2 regions of the Streptomyces sp. NBC_00388 genome follow, and region 1 is predicted to be linked to the other one. Evidence: riboswitches for the same ligand, from Rfam matches in the RefSeq annotation. Region 1 holds a riboswitch; the other holds the start of a gene.

Region 1 (7,611 bases):
GCTCGGCCACTACGGGGCGGAGCGCTGGGACGCCGCCACCGGCACGGTCGACGCCCCCGCCCCGCACCCCGGCGTCGCGGCCGTCCGCGCCGGGCTTCCCGGGCTGCTGGAGGCGGAAGGCGCGGGCCAGGGCGCCTGGATCGAGGAGAAGGGCGGCAGGGCCGTGGCGGTCCACACCCGCCGCGCCGCCGATCCCGAAGCGACCTTCGAGGCCCTGCGCGCCCCGCTGGCCGCGCTCGCCGCCCGGCACGGCCTGATCGTCGAGCCCGGCCGGATGGTCCTCGAACTGCGTCCGCCGGGCGTCGACAAAGGCGCGGCGCTGACCGCGTACGTACGCGAGACCGGCGCGGGGCCCGTCCTGTACGCCGGGGACGACCTGGGCGATCTGCCCGCCTACGACGCCGTCGAGACGCTCCGCGGCCACGGCGTACCCGGTCTGCTGGTGTGCAGCGGCGGAGAAGAGGTCCCCGCCCTGGCCGCCCGCGCCGACCTGGTGGTGCCGGGGCCGGGCGCGGTGGCCGGCCTCCTGTCGGACCTCGCCCGCGCCGTCACCCCGTAGGCCCCGTCCCGGCGTGAGCCGGGACGGGGCCCTGCGGTCACCCGGCCGGGCCGAGCGCGTCGAGCTGGTCCAGGAACCACTTCTGCGGCGGCAGGGCGGTCGCCGCCGCGGCCAGCCGTTCGGTGCGCCGGGCGCGTTCGTCCTGCGGCATGGTGAGCGCCTCGTGCAGTGCGGCGGCGGTGGCGCTCACGTCGTACGGGTTCACGGTGATCGCGTCGCGCCCGAGCTCCTCGTACGCCCCGGCCTCCCGCGAGAGGACCAGCGCGCACCCGTGGTCGGTCACCACCGGGACCTCCTTGGCGACCAGGTTCATACCGTCGCGGATCGGGTTGACCAGGGCGACGTCCGCGAGCCGGTAGGCGCCGAGCGAGCGGGCGAAGTCGTCCTTCAGATAGAGCACCACCGGGGTCCACTCCGCGGTGGCGTAGCGGGAGTTGATCTCGTCCGCGACCCGCCGGACCTCGTCCATGTAGTCGCGGTAGACCGCGAGGTCCTGCCGCGAGGGGTACGCGAAGGCCATGTGCACCACCCGGCCGCGCCACTCGGGGCGGGTGTCCAGCAGCTCCCGGTAGGCGAGCAGTCCGCGCACGATGTTCTTGGACAGCTCGGTCCTGTCCACCCGGACGATCGTCCTGCGGCGTTCGCCGCCCCCTTCACCGCTCCCGCCACCGATCCGCTCGCGCAGCTCCGCCATCCGCTCGTCCACGTCGGGCTCGTGGGACCGCTTCCGCAGGAAGTCCGCGTCGGCGCCGAGGCCGTGCACCGCGATCGCGGTCTGCCCGGTGCCGCCGACGACCGCCGTGCAGCAGGCGACGAAGGCGTCCGCCCAGCGCTGGGTCAGGAACCCGGCCCGGTCGGCGCCGAGGATGCCGCGCAGCAGCTCCTCGCCGATGTCGTCGGGGAGCAGCCGGAAGTACTCGACGGGCGCCCACGGGGTGTGCGAGAAGTGCGCGATCCGCAGGTCGGGGCGGAGCTCGCGGAGCATCCCTGGCACCAGGGCCAGGTGGTAGTCCTGCACCAGCACGGCTGCGCCCTCGGCGGCCTCGGCGGCCAGCGCCTGTGCGAACGCCTCGTTGTACGTGCGGAACGCGTCCCACTTCCGCCGGAACTCCGCGTCGAAGACCGGTTCGAGCGGGGTCTGGTACAGCATGTGATGGACGAACCACAGCACGGAGTTGGCGATGCCGTTGTACGCGTCGGCGTGCACGCCGGGGTCGATGTCGAGCATCCGCACCCCGTCCGCCGAGACCCCGCGCCGCACGGCGGCCCGGTCGCCGTCGCCGAGGGCGGCACAGACCCAGAGCGAGTGGGCGTCCCCCTCGACGGCGGAGAGCCCCGAGACGAGCCCGCCCCCGCCGCGCTTCGACGTGAGCTCACCGTCGTCGCGGAGGGTGTACGAGACGGGGCCCCGGTTGGAGGCGACGAGGACGCGGGCGGCATGCGGAGAGGCCATGACGCGAACTTAGCCCGTGCCGCAAACGCTCAAACGTGCGGATGCGTGGAGAACCGCGCCGGTCAGTGCGGCGCGGCGGCCTTGTCCTCGCCCGGGGCGCGCTCGTCCTCGGGCACGGAGATCACCCAGTGCGTGGCCTGCCGGGGCCTGAGGTACAGCGCCCAGTACAGGGCGGCTGCGGCGACGATGACCCCGGTGATGATCAGGCTCTTGGCGCTCTGCTGGTAGAGCACCCAGGCCAGCACGACGATCAGCAGGGCGGGAATCGCGGGCCACAGCGGCATGCGCCAGGCCAGCCGGTGCTTGTGCTCCCCGCGCCGCGAGACCAGGGCGCCCAGCGCGACGAAGACGTACATCGCGGCCACGGCGACACCGGTGACGTCGCTCAGCGTGTCCAGATTGACGAAGCACAGGACCGCACCGGGGACACCGACGGCGAGCGTCGCCGCCCAGGGGGAGGCGTAGCGCCGGCCGATGTGGGAGAGAGCGCGGTTGGCCGCGTTCGGCCAGGCCGCGTCGCGCGCCGACGAGTAGACGACGCGGGAGTTCTGGATCACCATCACGATGGCCGCGTTGATGATCGCCAGGGCGATGCAGAGACTGACGAACGTGCCGACGGCGGAGTTGCTCCAGGTCTGCACCATGCCCGCGACATCACCGGTGGCGAGGGTCTTGAGGTCCGGGGCGCCGAGAGTGATCGCGATGACCGGGACCAGTACGACGGCCGCGCCGATGGCGAGCGTCCACAGCACGGTGCGGGAGACGTTGCGGCGCGGGTCGTCCATCTCCTCCGCCAGGTACACGGCGGTGGAGAAGCCCTGGAGGATGAAGAGGGCGGTGGCGAGTCCGGTCACGATGAGACCGGCGGTGACGGCCGAACTGTGGCCGTGCCCCGCGTCCATCACCGGGTGCACGAGCACCGAGGCGGACCGGCTGGTGTGGGTGAAGCCGAGGAAGGCGACGACCGCGCAGGCCACGACTTCCAGGACCAGGAAGATCCCGGTGATCCAGGCGTTGGCGCGCAGGTCGAGCAGGCCCATCGCGGTGGCCAGCAGCATCACGCCGGCCGCCGTGTACTGCGGGTTCAGATGGACGATCGGCGCCAGGTAGTCGGCGGTGCCCAGCGCGATGATGGGCGGCACGATCATGACGACGATCAGCGAGAGGACGAAGACCAGCCACCCGGCGAGCCGGCCCATGAGGGTGCCGACCATGGCGTACTCGCCACCGGAGCTCGGTATGAGTGTGCCCAGCTCGGAGTAGGTGAACGCGACGCCGATGCAGAGCAGCCCCGCGATGGCGATGGTGAGGGCCGTCCCGGTGCCCAGGGTGGCGAACGAGTCCGGCACGATCACGAACAGTGAGGACGCCGGGGTCAGACAGGACAGTGTGAGGAGCGTTCCTCCCACCACACCGATGGACCGGGTCAGGGTGGGAGCCTCGCCTGCCCTCGCGGCGAGGGTGTCGGCATCCGGTTTGCCCGGGGGTGGGGCAACGGTCGTGTCGGGCGTATGGGTCATCCGTTGTCCCATCGGTGCTGACGGCATGAGGCTGGCGGCATGAGGGGGAAGGCACCTTCTGCTGAAGAGTGCCGCACATGCGGGGCGTACCCGTAGGACGTCCGCGCCGCTCCGGTGACCGAATACAACTCCCGACGGGGTGTCCCGTCAAGGGTTCGTTAAAGCGTCAGCGCAACGAAATCCGTTGACCCTTTCGGACATGGAAGTGCTCTTCTACGCTTCGATCGCGGAGTTCACACGGATTTCGCGGCCCGATGGCTGGTTCGGATTCTCGTGTCCAGCATGGCCAAAACCTTTCCATGGACACCGGTGGGACAGGGAATGCCGAGGGGTCAGGCCGCCCGGTGCTCCGCGTACTCCCCGACGGACCGCATCGGGGGCCGTTCCTCGGTGTCCACCGTGTACGTCCGCGGTACGAACCCCTCCGCCCCCCGCTCGAACTGCGTGAGCGACGGCCGCACCAGCTGCCCCCGCGACAGCCGCAGCTGCGCGGTGCGGTAGATCGCCGCCGCCATCCGCCCCAGCGCGAGCCCGTCCTGGTGGCGGTGTTTGCGCGATCCGACATCGACCTGGGCCAGCGCGTCGAGGCCCACCGTGTGGAGCGCGTCGACCAGCAGGCCCAGCTCCACTCCGTAACCGACCGGGAAGGGCAGCTGTTCGAGCAGGGAGCGCCGCACCGCGTACTCGCCGCCCAGGGGCTGGACGAACCCGGCCAGCTGCGGCCAGTGCAGATTGAGCAGCGGCCGGGCCACCAGCTCGGTCACCCGCCCGCCCTGGCCCGCCGCCTCACCGAGCGGCCGGTCGTACATGGCCTTCACGAACTGCACATCGGGCTCGGTCAGCAGCGGCCCGACGATCCCCGAGACGAAGTCCGCCGAGAACTCCCGCAGGTCCGCGTCCACGAAGCAGACGATGTCGCCGCCGGTCACCAGCAGCGAGCGCCACAGCACCTCGCCCTTGCCCGGCACGGCCGGGATCCGCGGCAGGATGTCGTCCCGGTGCACCACCCGCGCCCCGGCCGCCGCTGCGGCCTCGGCGGTACGGTCGGTGGAGCCGGAGTCGATGACCACCAGCTCGTCGACGAGCGGCACCGGCAGGGTGTCCATCAGCTCCCGGCGGATGGTCGCGACGATCGCCCCGACCGTCGCCTCCTCATTGAGCGCGGGCAGGACGACACTCACCTTGGCGCCGCGTTTGGCGGCGGTCAGCCGGTCCAGCGGACGATCGGCTGCCGACCAGGAACGCCTGGTCAGCCAGCGGTCCACCTCTTCCAGCACGGCGCGTCTCCTTGACTGTGAGCCATCTCGCGGTTCGGACGACTATCTCAACCGTCCCAGCCTTCGGTTACAGTCTTGAACAACGCAAATGACCACTGCATGCCGGGGGTCGGACGCGCGGACAAAAACGCCGGGCCCGGAGGCCCGCGTCATAAGCGCTCATCCAGAGGGACTGAGGGAACGGCCCGTAGAAGTCCCGGCAACCCTCCCGCCGACCGCGAGGTCATGGTGGGGAAGGTGCCAATTCCGTCTTGCGGCGAAGTACGCCGCGAGGAAGATGAGGAGAGGACCTCGCCACCATGGCTGTGCAGACCGCCACCACCACCGAGACCGTCGATCTCGGCCCCGCCGCCGCCCTCTCGTGCCGCGAGTGCGGAGAGCGTTTCCCGCTCGGTCCGCTCTTTGCCTGCGCGTCCTGTTTCGGGCCGCTCGAAGTGGCATACGACCTGCCGAGCGGCTCCCCCGACGAGCTCAAGAAGCGCATCGAGGCCGGCCCGGACAACATCTGGCGCTACGCCCCGCTGCTGCCCGTCCCCGCCGACGTGGCCGACCACCCCAATCTGAACCCGGGCTTCACCAAGCTCGTCAAGGCCGACAACCTCGCCCGTGAGCTGGGCATCACCGGCGGCCTGCACGTCAAGGACGACTCCGGCAATCCGACGCACTCCTTCAAGGACCGTGTCGTCGCCATCGCCGTCGAGGCGGCCCGTGCCTTCGGCTTCACCACGCTCTCCTGCTCCTCCACGGGCAACCTGGCCGGTGCCGTCGGCGCCGCCGCCGCCCGCGCCGGCTTCCGCTCCTGCGTCTTCATCCCGCACGACCTGGAACAGGGCAAGGTCGTGATGGCCGCGGTCTACGGCGGCGAGCTGGTCGGCATCGAAGGCAACTACGACGACGTCAACCGCTTCTGCTCCGAGCTCATCGGCGACCCGATCGGGGAGGGCTGGGGCTTCGTCAACGTCAACCTCCGCCCGTACTACGGCGAGGGTTCCAAGACCCTGGCGTACGAGATCTGCGAGCAGCTCGGCTGGCAGCTGCCCGACCAGATCGTCATCCCGATCGCCTCGGGCTCCCAGCTCACGAAGATCGACAAGGGGCTCCAGGAGCTGATCAGGCTCGGCCTGGTCGAGGACAAGCCGTACAAGATCTTCGGTGCGCAGGCCGAGGGCTGCTCGCCGGTGTCCACCGCGTTCAAGGCCGGGCACGACGTCGTACGGCCGCAGAAGCCGGACACGATCGCCAAGTCGCTGGCCATCGGCAACCCGGCGGACGGCCCGTACGTGCTGGACATCGCCCGGCGTACCGGCGGCGCGGTCGAGGACGTCAACGACGCGCAGATCGTCGACGCGATCAAGCTGCTGGCCCGCACCGAGGGCATCTTCGCGGAGACCGCGGGCGGCGTGACCGTCGGCGTGACGAAGAAGCTCATCGAGGCCGGTCTGCTCGACCCCTCCCTCACCACCGTCGTGCTGAACACGGGCGACGGCCTCAAGACCCTGGACGCGGTCGCCCCGACGTCCGGCCCGACCGCGACGATCCGTCCGACCCTGGACGCGTTCCGCGAGGCCGGACTGGCCGCGGGCGCCTGACGGAGCCCCGTCCCGCTGTACGGCCCGCCCGGCCCGTCCGCCGGGCGGGCCGGGCACCCGTCATCCCCGTAACCGTCCGCCCCCGTCCCGCCCCGGACTCCTGGAAGGCAATCCGCATGAGCGTCAAGGTCCGCATCCCCACCATCCTCCGCACCTACACCGGCGGCCAGGCCGAGGTCGCCGCCGACGGCGGCACCCTCTCCGAGGTCATCGCCGATCTGGAGAAGAACCACACGGGCATCGCCGCCCGCGTCCTGGACGACCAGGGCAAGCTGCGCCGCTTCGTGAACGTGTACGTGAACGACGACGACGTGCGCTTCGAGCAGGGCCTGGAGACCGCCACGCCCGACGGCGCCGGTGTCTCCATCATCCCGGCCGTCGCCGGCGGCTGAGCGAGCCCGGCGGGGCCGCTGCGCCCGCGCCCGGCATCCGAGCCACCTGCTGTACCCCTTGCCCCCTCCGCGCACGAAGCGGAGGGGGCAATTCAACATGATTGAACACGGTAGAGTTGGGGCAGCCCCCTTGATCGCCTGTGCCCCGAGCATATGAGGCCGCGACAATGTGTGGGCAATGTGTCCGGCCCCTTTGCGGCGTAAGTGCCCTTTGCCCGGCCCGACTTGCCCAAGGATCCCTGGAAAACCGCCCAATCGTGTCTTCGATGACGCTCAGATTTCTCGTCCGATTGACCTGTTGCAGAGGGCAGTTGGGCAGATACATTCAGCCGCGGTCGACGCGTTCCGGCGCAAGGTCTGACCCGGATCCCGCGAAGTGCGGGCTCTGTGCAAGGGCCAGTAATAGGGGAGTTAGGCATGGCTCAGGGCACCGTCAAGTGGTTCAACGCGGAGAAGGGGTACGGCTTCATCGCGGTCGACGGTGGTGCGGATGTTTTCGTCCACTACAGCGCGATCCAGATGGACGGTTACCGCACCCTTGAAGAAGGTCAGCGAGTCGAGTTCGAGATCTCGCAGGGCCAGAAGGGTCCACAGGCGGACATGGTCAAACTCGCCGTCTGATACAGGGCGCGTTTCGGCCGCCGACGCACTCACGCCGAGAGGCCCGTACCCCGCAGTGGGGTACGGGCCCCTCGTGCGTTCCGGCGCCTGTCGTGCCCGCACCGCCGCCGGTACGGCCCTTCTCCGGAGGGGCTTGTACCCACCCGCGGCCCGGCCGCCGCCCCCTGGCGCCTTCTCCGAAGGCGCTTGCACTCAAGGGG
Region 2 (7,611 bases), 1.4 Mb from region 1:
GTCCACCAGCTCGATCTGGTCCACCGCGTTGCACCAGCGGCAGCGCACCGACTCGATGGTCTCACTGACCACCTCGCGCTCCTCCACCTTGGGCTCACCGGCCAGGTCGAGATGTATGTACTCGACGACCTTCGACGAGCGCGTCACATCGAACCGGGTGAGATTGCCGCAGAGTGTGCAGCGCCACCGTGTAGCGGCGGTCGGCATGGGAACCGTCGTCATACGTGCCGTCCTCTTCGTTCGTACTGCCTCGGTCGCGGTGCGCCATCGGACTGCGGATGTACTCACCGCAACCCTACGGCCTACGGCATACCCCGGGGGCGGACCTGCCGACCGCGCGGAACACGGCGAGGCGATCTGCCCGATTGCGACCGGTTGGGCCATGCTCGGTGGATGCTCACGTGGCGGGACGCACCCGGACGGAAGGCGCCCCGCAGGCGCGGGGACGCACGCGGCGGGCCGGTGGTGACCTACGGCCTGATCGGCCTCTGCTGCCTGGTCTTCCTGATGAGCCCGGTCTCGGGCCTCGATCCGGCCTACGGCACCGGTGACAATCTGCTCGCCGCCCAGAGCGCGTACTTCGAACACTGGGGCGTCGTTCCCACCGAACTGATGAGCGGTGCGGCGGCTGCCCTGCTCACCCCGCTCACCGCACTCTTCATCCACGCGAACTGGCTGCACCTGCTGGGCAACATGCTGTTCCTCTACGTCTTCGGCGCGATGGCCGAGGAGCGCATGGGCCGCCTGCACTTCGCCGTCTTCTATCTCGTCAGCGGATACCTCGCCCTGACGGCGTACGCGCTCACGCACTCCGGGTCCGACCAGACACTGGTGGGGGCGTCCGGCGCCATCTCGGCGGTGCTCGGCGCCTTCCTGAGCCTCTTCCCGCGGGCCCGGGTGACGAGCATCTTCCCGTTCCTGCTCTTCCTCCCGCTGCGCTTCCCGGCCTGGATCGTGCTGGTCTTCTGGTTCGTCCTGCAGTGGCTCGCGGCCGGCCAGCAGTCCGGCACCGGCCCCGGCGTCGCCTACACCGCGCACCTGGTGGGGTTCGTGATCGGCTTCGGCTACGCGGCGGTGAGGTACTGGCGTACGACTAGAGTGAATCTCCCAGCGACGGCCACCGAGGGAGAAAGCAAACCGTGATCACCGCGATCGTGCTCATCAAGACCAGCGTGGACCGGATCCCCGAGATCGCCGAATCGCTCGCCGCCCTGGAGAACATCAGCGAGGTGTACTCCGTCACCGGTACGTACGACCTGATCGCGCTGGTCCGGGTGGCCCGCCACGACGACCTGGCGGACATCATCCCCGGCCGCATCAGCAAGATCCCCGGGGTGGAGGCCACGGACACCCATGTGGCGTTCCGTACCTACTCCCAGCACGACCTGGAAGCGGCCTTCGCCATCGGCCTGGACGCGTAGACGGCCGCCCGGCCGCGCACGGGGCCCGGGGGCCCCGCCGCGCCGGACGGCCGTGGACGGCGGCCCCGCGGTGAGCGGTGCGGTCAGACAGCCGGCACGCAGCGGCCGTCCTCGGTGCGGTAGTTCCAGCGGGCGCCGTCCTGCACCAGTTCCTTCACCGCGCCCACGAAACGGTCCACGTGCTCGTCGGGTGTACCGGCGCCGAAGCTCACCCGGACGGCATTGAGCGAACGCTCGCCCGGCTCGCCCTCCGGAGCCCCGCACTCACCCTGGTCCTGCGGGTCGCTGCCGAGCAGGGTCCGTACGAGCGGGTGGGCGCAGAAGAGACCGTCGCGCACCCCGATGCCGTACTCGGCGGAGAGCGCAGCGGCGAAGTGCGAGCTGTTCCAGCCCTCCACCACGAACGAGATCACGCCGACCCGCGGGGCGCGGTCACCGAAGAGCGAGAGGACCTTGACCTCCGCCACCTCGGCGAGCCCGTCGAGGACCTTGGTGACCAGGGTCTGCTCGCGCTCGACCAGGGAGTCGAAGCCCGCATCGGTGAGCGCCCGGCAGGCGGAGGCGATGGAGTGGACGCCGATGACGTTCGGCGATCCGGCCTCGTGGCGGGCGGCGGTGGTGTGCCACTCGACGTCCACGCCGCCATCGGCGCGCCGTGCCACCGTGCGGGAGGCGCCGCCGCCCGCGAGGTACGGCTCGGCGTCGCGCAGCCAGTCGGAGCGGCCGGCGAGCACCCCGGAGCCGAACGGGGCGTACAGCTTGTGACCGGAGAAGGCGACCCAGTCGACGTCCAGCTCCGCGATGTCCACCGGGTGGTGCGGGGCGAGCTGCGCCGCGTCCAGCACGATGCGCGCGCCGTGGGCGTGGGCGGCGGCTGCCAGCTCCCTGACCGGCCACAGCTCCCCGGTGACGTTCGAGGCGCCGGTGACGCAGACCAGGGCGGGCGCCTGCTTCGACGCGCGGGCCGCCAGGGCGCGCTCCAGCGTCTCGACGGCCTCCTGCGGGGTGTGCGGGGCGTTCAGGTAGGTCACCGCGGAGTCGCGCCAGGGCAGCAGCGAGGCGTGGTGCTCGGTCTCGAAGACGAAGACCTCGCAGCCGGCCGGGATCACGGCGGCCAGCAGATTGAGCGAGTCCGTGGTCGAGCGGGTGAAGACCACCTGATCGCCGGCGCGGCAGCCGAGGAACTCCGCGACGGTCGTCCGGCTGTTCTCGAAGAGGTCCGTGGAGAGCTGCGAGAGGTACCCGGCGCCCCGGTGCACGCTGCCGTAGTAGGGGGCGTAGGCCGCCACGTCGTCCCAGACCCGCTGGAGGGCCGGTGCGCTGGCCGCGTAGTCGAGGGCCGCGTAGGTGACCTCGCCGCCGGTCACGAGCGGGACGAGGACGTCCCGCCCCAGCACGGGGAGGTTACCGGAGGAATCCTGACAAACCGACTGGTTGACGGCAGCGCTGGGGACAGACATGACGAACTCCCGGAAAAGGGCAGGCGAATGCACTGCGTATGCACACAGCAGTGCGGAGAAAGGTGCGGAGAAGGGGGCTAGTGCCCTATCGCATTCGCTGAACCACGGAAGAACTCCCTCGACGACCAGGATCCCTGTCGAGGGATCCGCGCTTGCCGAGGACTTCACTGCCCACGGCCTGGTCTTCACCCAGGGCACCCCGCCACGGACGGAGGGTTGCCGGACAGCGGGCTGGGGCCGTAGTCGCTGTCACTCATGACCTGAAGAGAATCCTGCCATACGTATCCGGACGCGCCAAGACGCAGTCCACAGCATGAGACCGGTCACCGGCCCGGAAGCTGCGGGACTGCGTCCCGGTGTGTGCGCGTACGGGGAGGTCAGGCGTTGCTGGCCGCGACCCAGCGCTCCAGCGCCCGGCCCGCCGCTCCGGAGTCGATGGACTCGGCCGCCCGGGCGATGCCCGCGGCGATCCGCTCGTCGAGAGTGCCGGGGCCCGGGTCCAGCGCGACCAGCGCCGCCGCCGAGTTGAGCAGGACGGCGTCCCGTACGGGACCGGCCTCACCCGCCAGCAGCCTGCGGGCCACATCCGCGTTGTACGAGGCGTCGCCGCCGCGCAGCGCCTCCACAGGGACCAGCCCGATGCCCACGTCACGCGGGTCGAAGGGCTCCTCGCGCACTCCGCCGTCCGCCACCGTCCAGACCCTGGACGTGGCCGTGGTGGTCAGCTCGTCGAGCCCGTCGTCACCGCGGAACACCAGGGCCGACGAGCCGCGTTCGGCCAGCACACCCGCGATGATGGGCGCCACCCGCGCGTCGGAGACACCGGTCGCCTGCGCGCGGACCTTCGCCGGGTTGGTGAGCGGGCCCAGGAAATTGAAGGTGGTGCGGATACCCAGCTCCCTGCGGGCCGCTGCCACGTACCGCAGGGCGGGGTGGAACTTCACCGCGAAGCAGTACGTGATGCCCGCCTCGGCCGCGACCTCGACGACCCGCTCCGGGGTCAGCTGCAGATTGACGCCCAGCTTCTCCAGGACGTCGGAGGCGCCGCTCTGGGACGACGCGGCGCGGTTGCCGTGCTTGACGACCCTGGCGCCGGTGCCCGCCACGACGATCGAGGACATGGTCGAGATGTTCACGGTGTTGGCACCGTCGCCGCCGGTGCCGACGATGTCGACGCTCGGCCCCGGTACGTCGATCAGCCTGGCGTGCGCGTACATCGCCCGCACCAGACCGCTGATCTCGGCGACCGTCTCGCCCTTGGCGCGCAGGGCGACGGCGAACCCGGCGATCTGCGCATCGGACGCCTCACCACTCATGATGCGGTCCATCGCCCAGGCGGTGGCGTCCGCGCTCTGGTCGACACCGCGGAGCAGGGAGTCGAGTACGCCCGGCCAGGAATGGGCCGCCACGCTGTCGCCGCCGACCGGGGTCACAACGCTCATGGTCCACTCCTGGGGTCCACCGTCGAATAGGGGTGCGGCCAGCTTATCCAGGTCCGGGGAGCGCGAAGAGCCCCGTCCAGCGAATGGACGGGGCTCCTGCTGTGGCGACTTTTCAGTCGGTCAGGTGATCAGTGGTGACCGTGGCCGCTGGTGATCTCCTTGTACTCGTCGGCAGAGGGCTTCTCGATCTGGCTGTGCTCGCCGTAGTAGCCCTTGCTCAGCTTGGCTCGCACCTTGGTCAGACGCGACACCTTGCGCGCGACACCGTTCTCGTCGACCTCGGGGCCGATCTCGAGCGGCTTGTACTGCTCGTGCGCGGTGAGGGTGTGCAGCTGTTCGGCGTTGAGCGGCTCGTGGACCTCGATGAACTCACCGTGCGGGAGGCGCTTGATGATGCCGGACTCACGTCCGTGCAGCACCTTCTCCCGGTCGCGGCGCTGCAGGCCGAGGCACCAGCGCTTGGTGATGATGAACGCGATGACCGGTCCGACGAACATCCCGATCCGGACGAACCAGGTGATCGCGTTGATCGACAGGTCGAAGTGCGTGGCCCAGAGGTCGTTGCCGCCGCCGACGAGCAGGATCAGGTAGAGCGTGATCCAGGCGACGCCGAGCCCCGTACGCGTCGGAGCGTTGCGCGGGCGGTCCAGGATGTGGTGCTCACGCTTGTCCCCGGTGATCCAGGACTCGATGAACGGGTAGACACCGATACCGACGAGGACCAGCGGGAAGACCACGATCGGGATGAACACGCCCAGGACGAGCGTGTGACCCCAGGCGTTGATCTCCCAGCCCGGCATGATGCGGACGAGGCCCTCGGAGAAGCCCATGTACCAGTCGGGCTGGGCGCCGGTCGACACCTGGTCCGGGCGGTAGGGGCCGATCTCCCAGATCGGGTTGATCGAGGCGATCGCCGCCATGGCCGCGATGACACCGAAGACCAGGAAGAAGAAGCCTCCGGCCTTGGCCATGTAGACCGGCAGCAGGGGCATGCCGACGACGTTCTTGTTGGACTTGCCGGGACCCGCGAACTGCGTGTGCTTGTGGTAGAAGACCAGGATCAGGTGGCCGACCAGCAGGCCGAGCATGATGCCCGGCAGCAGCAGTACGTGGACCGAGTAGAACCGGGAGACGAAGTCCCCGCCGGGGAACTCGCCGCCGTACAGGAACATCGACAGGTACGAGCCGACGATCGGGATGGAGAGCATGACGCCCTCCATGAACCGCACACCCGTACCGGACAGCAGGTCGTCCGGGAGGGAGTAGCCGGTGAAGCCGGTGAACATCCCGAGCACCAGAAGCAGGAAGCCGAAGAGCCAGTTGATCTCGCGCGGCTTGCGGAAGGCGCCCGTGAAGAACACGCGCATCATGTGCACCAGCATGCCGGCCAGGAAGACCAGCGCCGCCCAGTGGTGGATCTGCCGGATCAGCAGGCCGCCGCGGACCTCCAGGCTGATGTTCACCGTCGAGGCGTACGCCTCGGACATGTGGATGCCCTGGAGCGGCACGTACGGGCCGTTGTAGACGACCTCGTTCATGCTCGGGTGGAAGAACAGCGTCAGATAGACACCCGTGAGGATGATGATGATGAAGCTGTAGAGGCAGATCTCACCGAGCATGAAGGACCAGTGGTCCGGGAAGATCTTGCGCATGTTGGTCTTGGCCAGGCCGTAGATGCCCAGCCGGCCATCGGCCCAGTCGGCCACCCGCTCGCCGGCGGGCGCCTTGCGCTGTGTATCCGTCACGGTGCTCATCCGCGCTCCCAGAAGGCAGGACCGACGGGCTCTGCGAAGTCGCCGAGCGCTTCGAGATTACCCTCGCCGTTCACACCGATCCGCAGCTGCGGAAGCGGGTGGCCGGCCGGGCCGAAGATGACGCGGGCGCCGTCGGACAGGTCGAAGGTGGACTGGTGGCACGGGCAGAGCACGTGGTGCGTCTGCTGCTCGTACAGGCTGATCGGGCAGCCGACGTGGGTGCAGATCTTCGAGAAAGCGACGATGCCGTCGTGGGCCCACTCGCGTTCCTTCTTGTCCTTGATGTTGTCCGGCTGGATGCGGACGATCATCAGGGCGGCCTTCGCGATCTGCGTCTGGAAGTCCTCGTCGGACTCCTCCAGGCCCTGCGGCATCGCGAACGTCAGCGAACCTACGGCCACGTCCTCGGGACGCAGCGGCTGGTTGGTGTTCATGTTGATGAGCACCTTGCCGCGCGCCCACAGGGTCTTGCGGAGCTTCTTCTCCGGCAGCGGGCCCAGGTCGCGCAGCAGCATCACACCGGCGAGCGGCACCATGGCCATGGCGCCGAACAGGGTGGTGCGGATGAGCTTGCGCCGGCCGAAGCCGGACTCGGCGGCACCTGCCGCGAAGTCGGCCATGACCTGCGCCTTGACCTCGGCCGGGGCCTCGATCGGGTGACGGTCGGCCGGCATCTCGACGTCCGACATCAGCGTGCGGGCCCAGTGGACCGCGCCGGCGCCGATCGTGAAGAGCGCCACGCCCAGGGTCAGACCCAGAGAGAAGTTGAGCGCGCTCACGTGCCCGAACGGGAAGATGAAGACGAGCTTGTCGACCGGGAAGATCACGTAGGACGCGATGAACCCGATCGTCGCCAGCATCGAGAGCGTGAACAGGAAGGCGACCACGCGCTCGGAACGCTTGGCGGCCCGCTCGTCGATGTCCTGGATGCGCGGCTTGTGGGCCGGCAGACCCGGGTCCGCGAACGGGTCGTCCACGGTGTCCACCGCGCCGTGCGCGGTGCCCTGCTCACTCGGCAGGTTCTCTTCGGAATTCTCTTGGCTACTCATGACTTCTTGGCCTTAGCGGTGTGGGCCGCGACCCAGATGGCAACTGCGATCAGCGCACCGAGTCCGAAGATCCAGCCGAAGAGACCTTCGCTGACCGGACCGAGGCCGCCCAGCTTCAGGCCGCCCTCACTGGCGGAGTTGTCGCCGTTGACGGTCTTGATGTACGCGATGATGTTCTGCTTCTGCTTCTCCGGCATCGTCGTGTCGGGGAAGTTCGGCATGGACTGCGGGCCGGTCTGCATGGCCTCGTAGATGTGCTTGGGGTCCACGCCTTCGAGGCTCGGGGCGTACTTGCCGTGCGTCAGGGCACCGCCCTCGCCCGTGAAGTTGTGGCACTGGGCACAGTTGGTGCGGAACAGGTCGCCACCGGCTGCGATGTCGGCACCCTGGTCGCTGTACTGCTTCGAGGTCGGCGCGATGGGTCCGGCGCCGAGGGAGGCCACGTACGCGGCGAGCTGGTCGATCTCGCCCTGCGAGTAGATGAC

Evidence for each region. A riboswitch is a leader RNA that binds a small molecule or an ion and turns the genes downstream of it on or off. The one in region 1 is predicted to bind S-adenosylmethionine.
Region 2: linked by a shared signal. The riboswitch ahead of OG917_RS09145 (aminotransferase class V-fold PLP-dependent enzyme) and the one ahead of thrC (threonine synthase) in region 1 are both predicted to bind S-adenosylmethionine.

The regions. Positions count from the first base shown of each region.
Region 1 is NZ_CP107948.1:3,438,755-3,446,365, reverse strand. It holds gene otsB (trehalose-phosphatase) at 1-559, shown strand, start outside; gene OG917_RS15525 (alpha,alpha-trehalose-phosphate synthase (UDP-forming)) at 597-2,012, opposite strand; gene OG917_RS15520 (APC family permease) at 2,075-3,532, opposite strand; gene OG917_RS15515 (glucosyl-3-phosphoglycerate synthase) at 3,865-4,809, opposite strand; SAM riboswitch class I at 4,966-5,093, shown strand; gene thrC (threonine synthase) at 5,109-6,398, shown strand; gene OG917_RS15505 (MoaD/ThiS family protein) at 6,515-6,790, shown strand; gene OG917_RS15500 (cold-shock protein) at 7,208-7,411, shown strand.
Region 2 is NZ_CP107948.1:1,995,776-2,003,386, forward strand. It holds gene OG917_RS09130 (hypothetical protein) at 1-222, opposite strand, end outside; gene OG917_RS09135 (rhomboid family intramembrane serine protease) at 394-1,143, shown strand; gene OG917_RS09140 (Lrp/AsnC ligand binding domain-containing protein) at 1,140-1,421, shown strand; gene OG917_RS09145 (aminotransferase class V-fold PLP-dependent enzyme) at 1,505-2,881, opposite strand; SAM riboswitch class IV at 3,025-3,142, opposite strand; gene trpD (anthranilate phosphoribosyltransferase) at 3,259-4,323, opposite strand; gene qcrB (cytochrome bc1 complex cytochrome b subunit) at 4,452-6,077, opposite strand; gene qcrA (cytochrome bc1 complex Rieske iron-sulfur subunit) at 6,074-7,126, opposite strand; gene qcrC (cytochrome bc1 complex diheme cytochrome c subunit) at 7,123-7,611, opposite strand, start outside.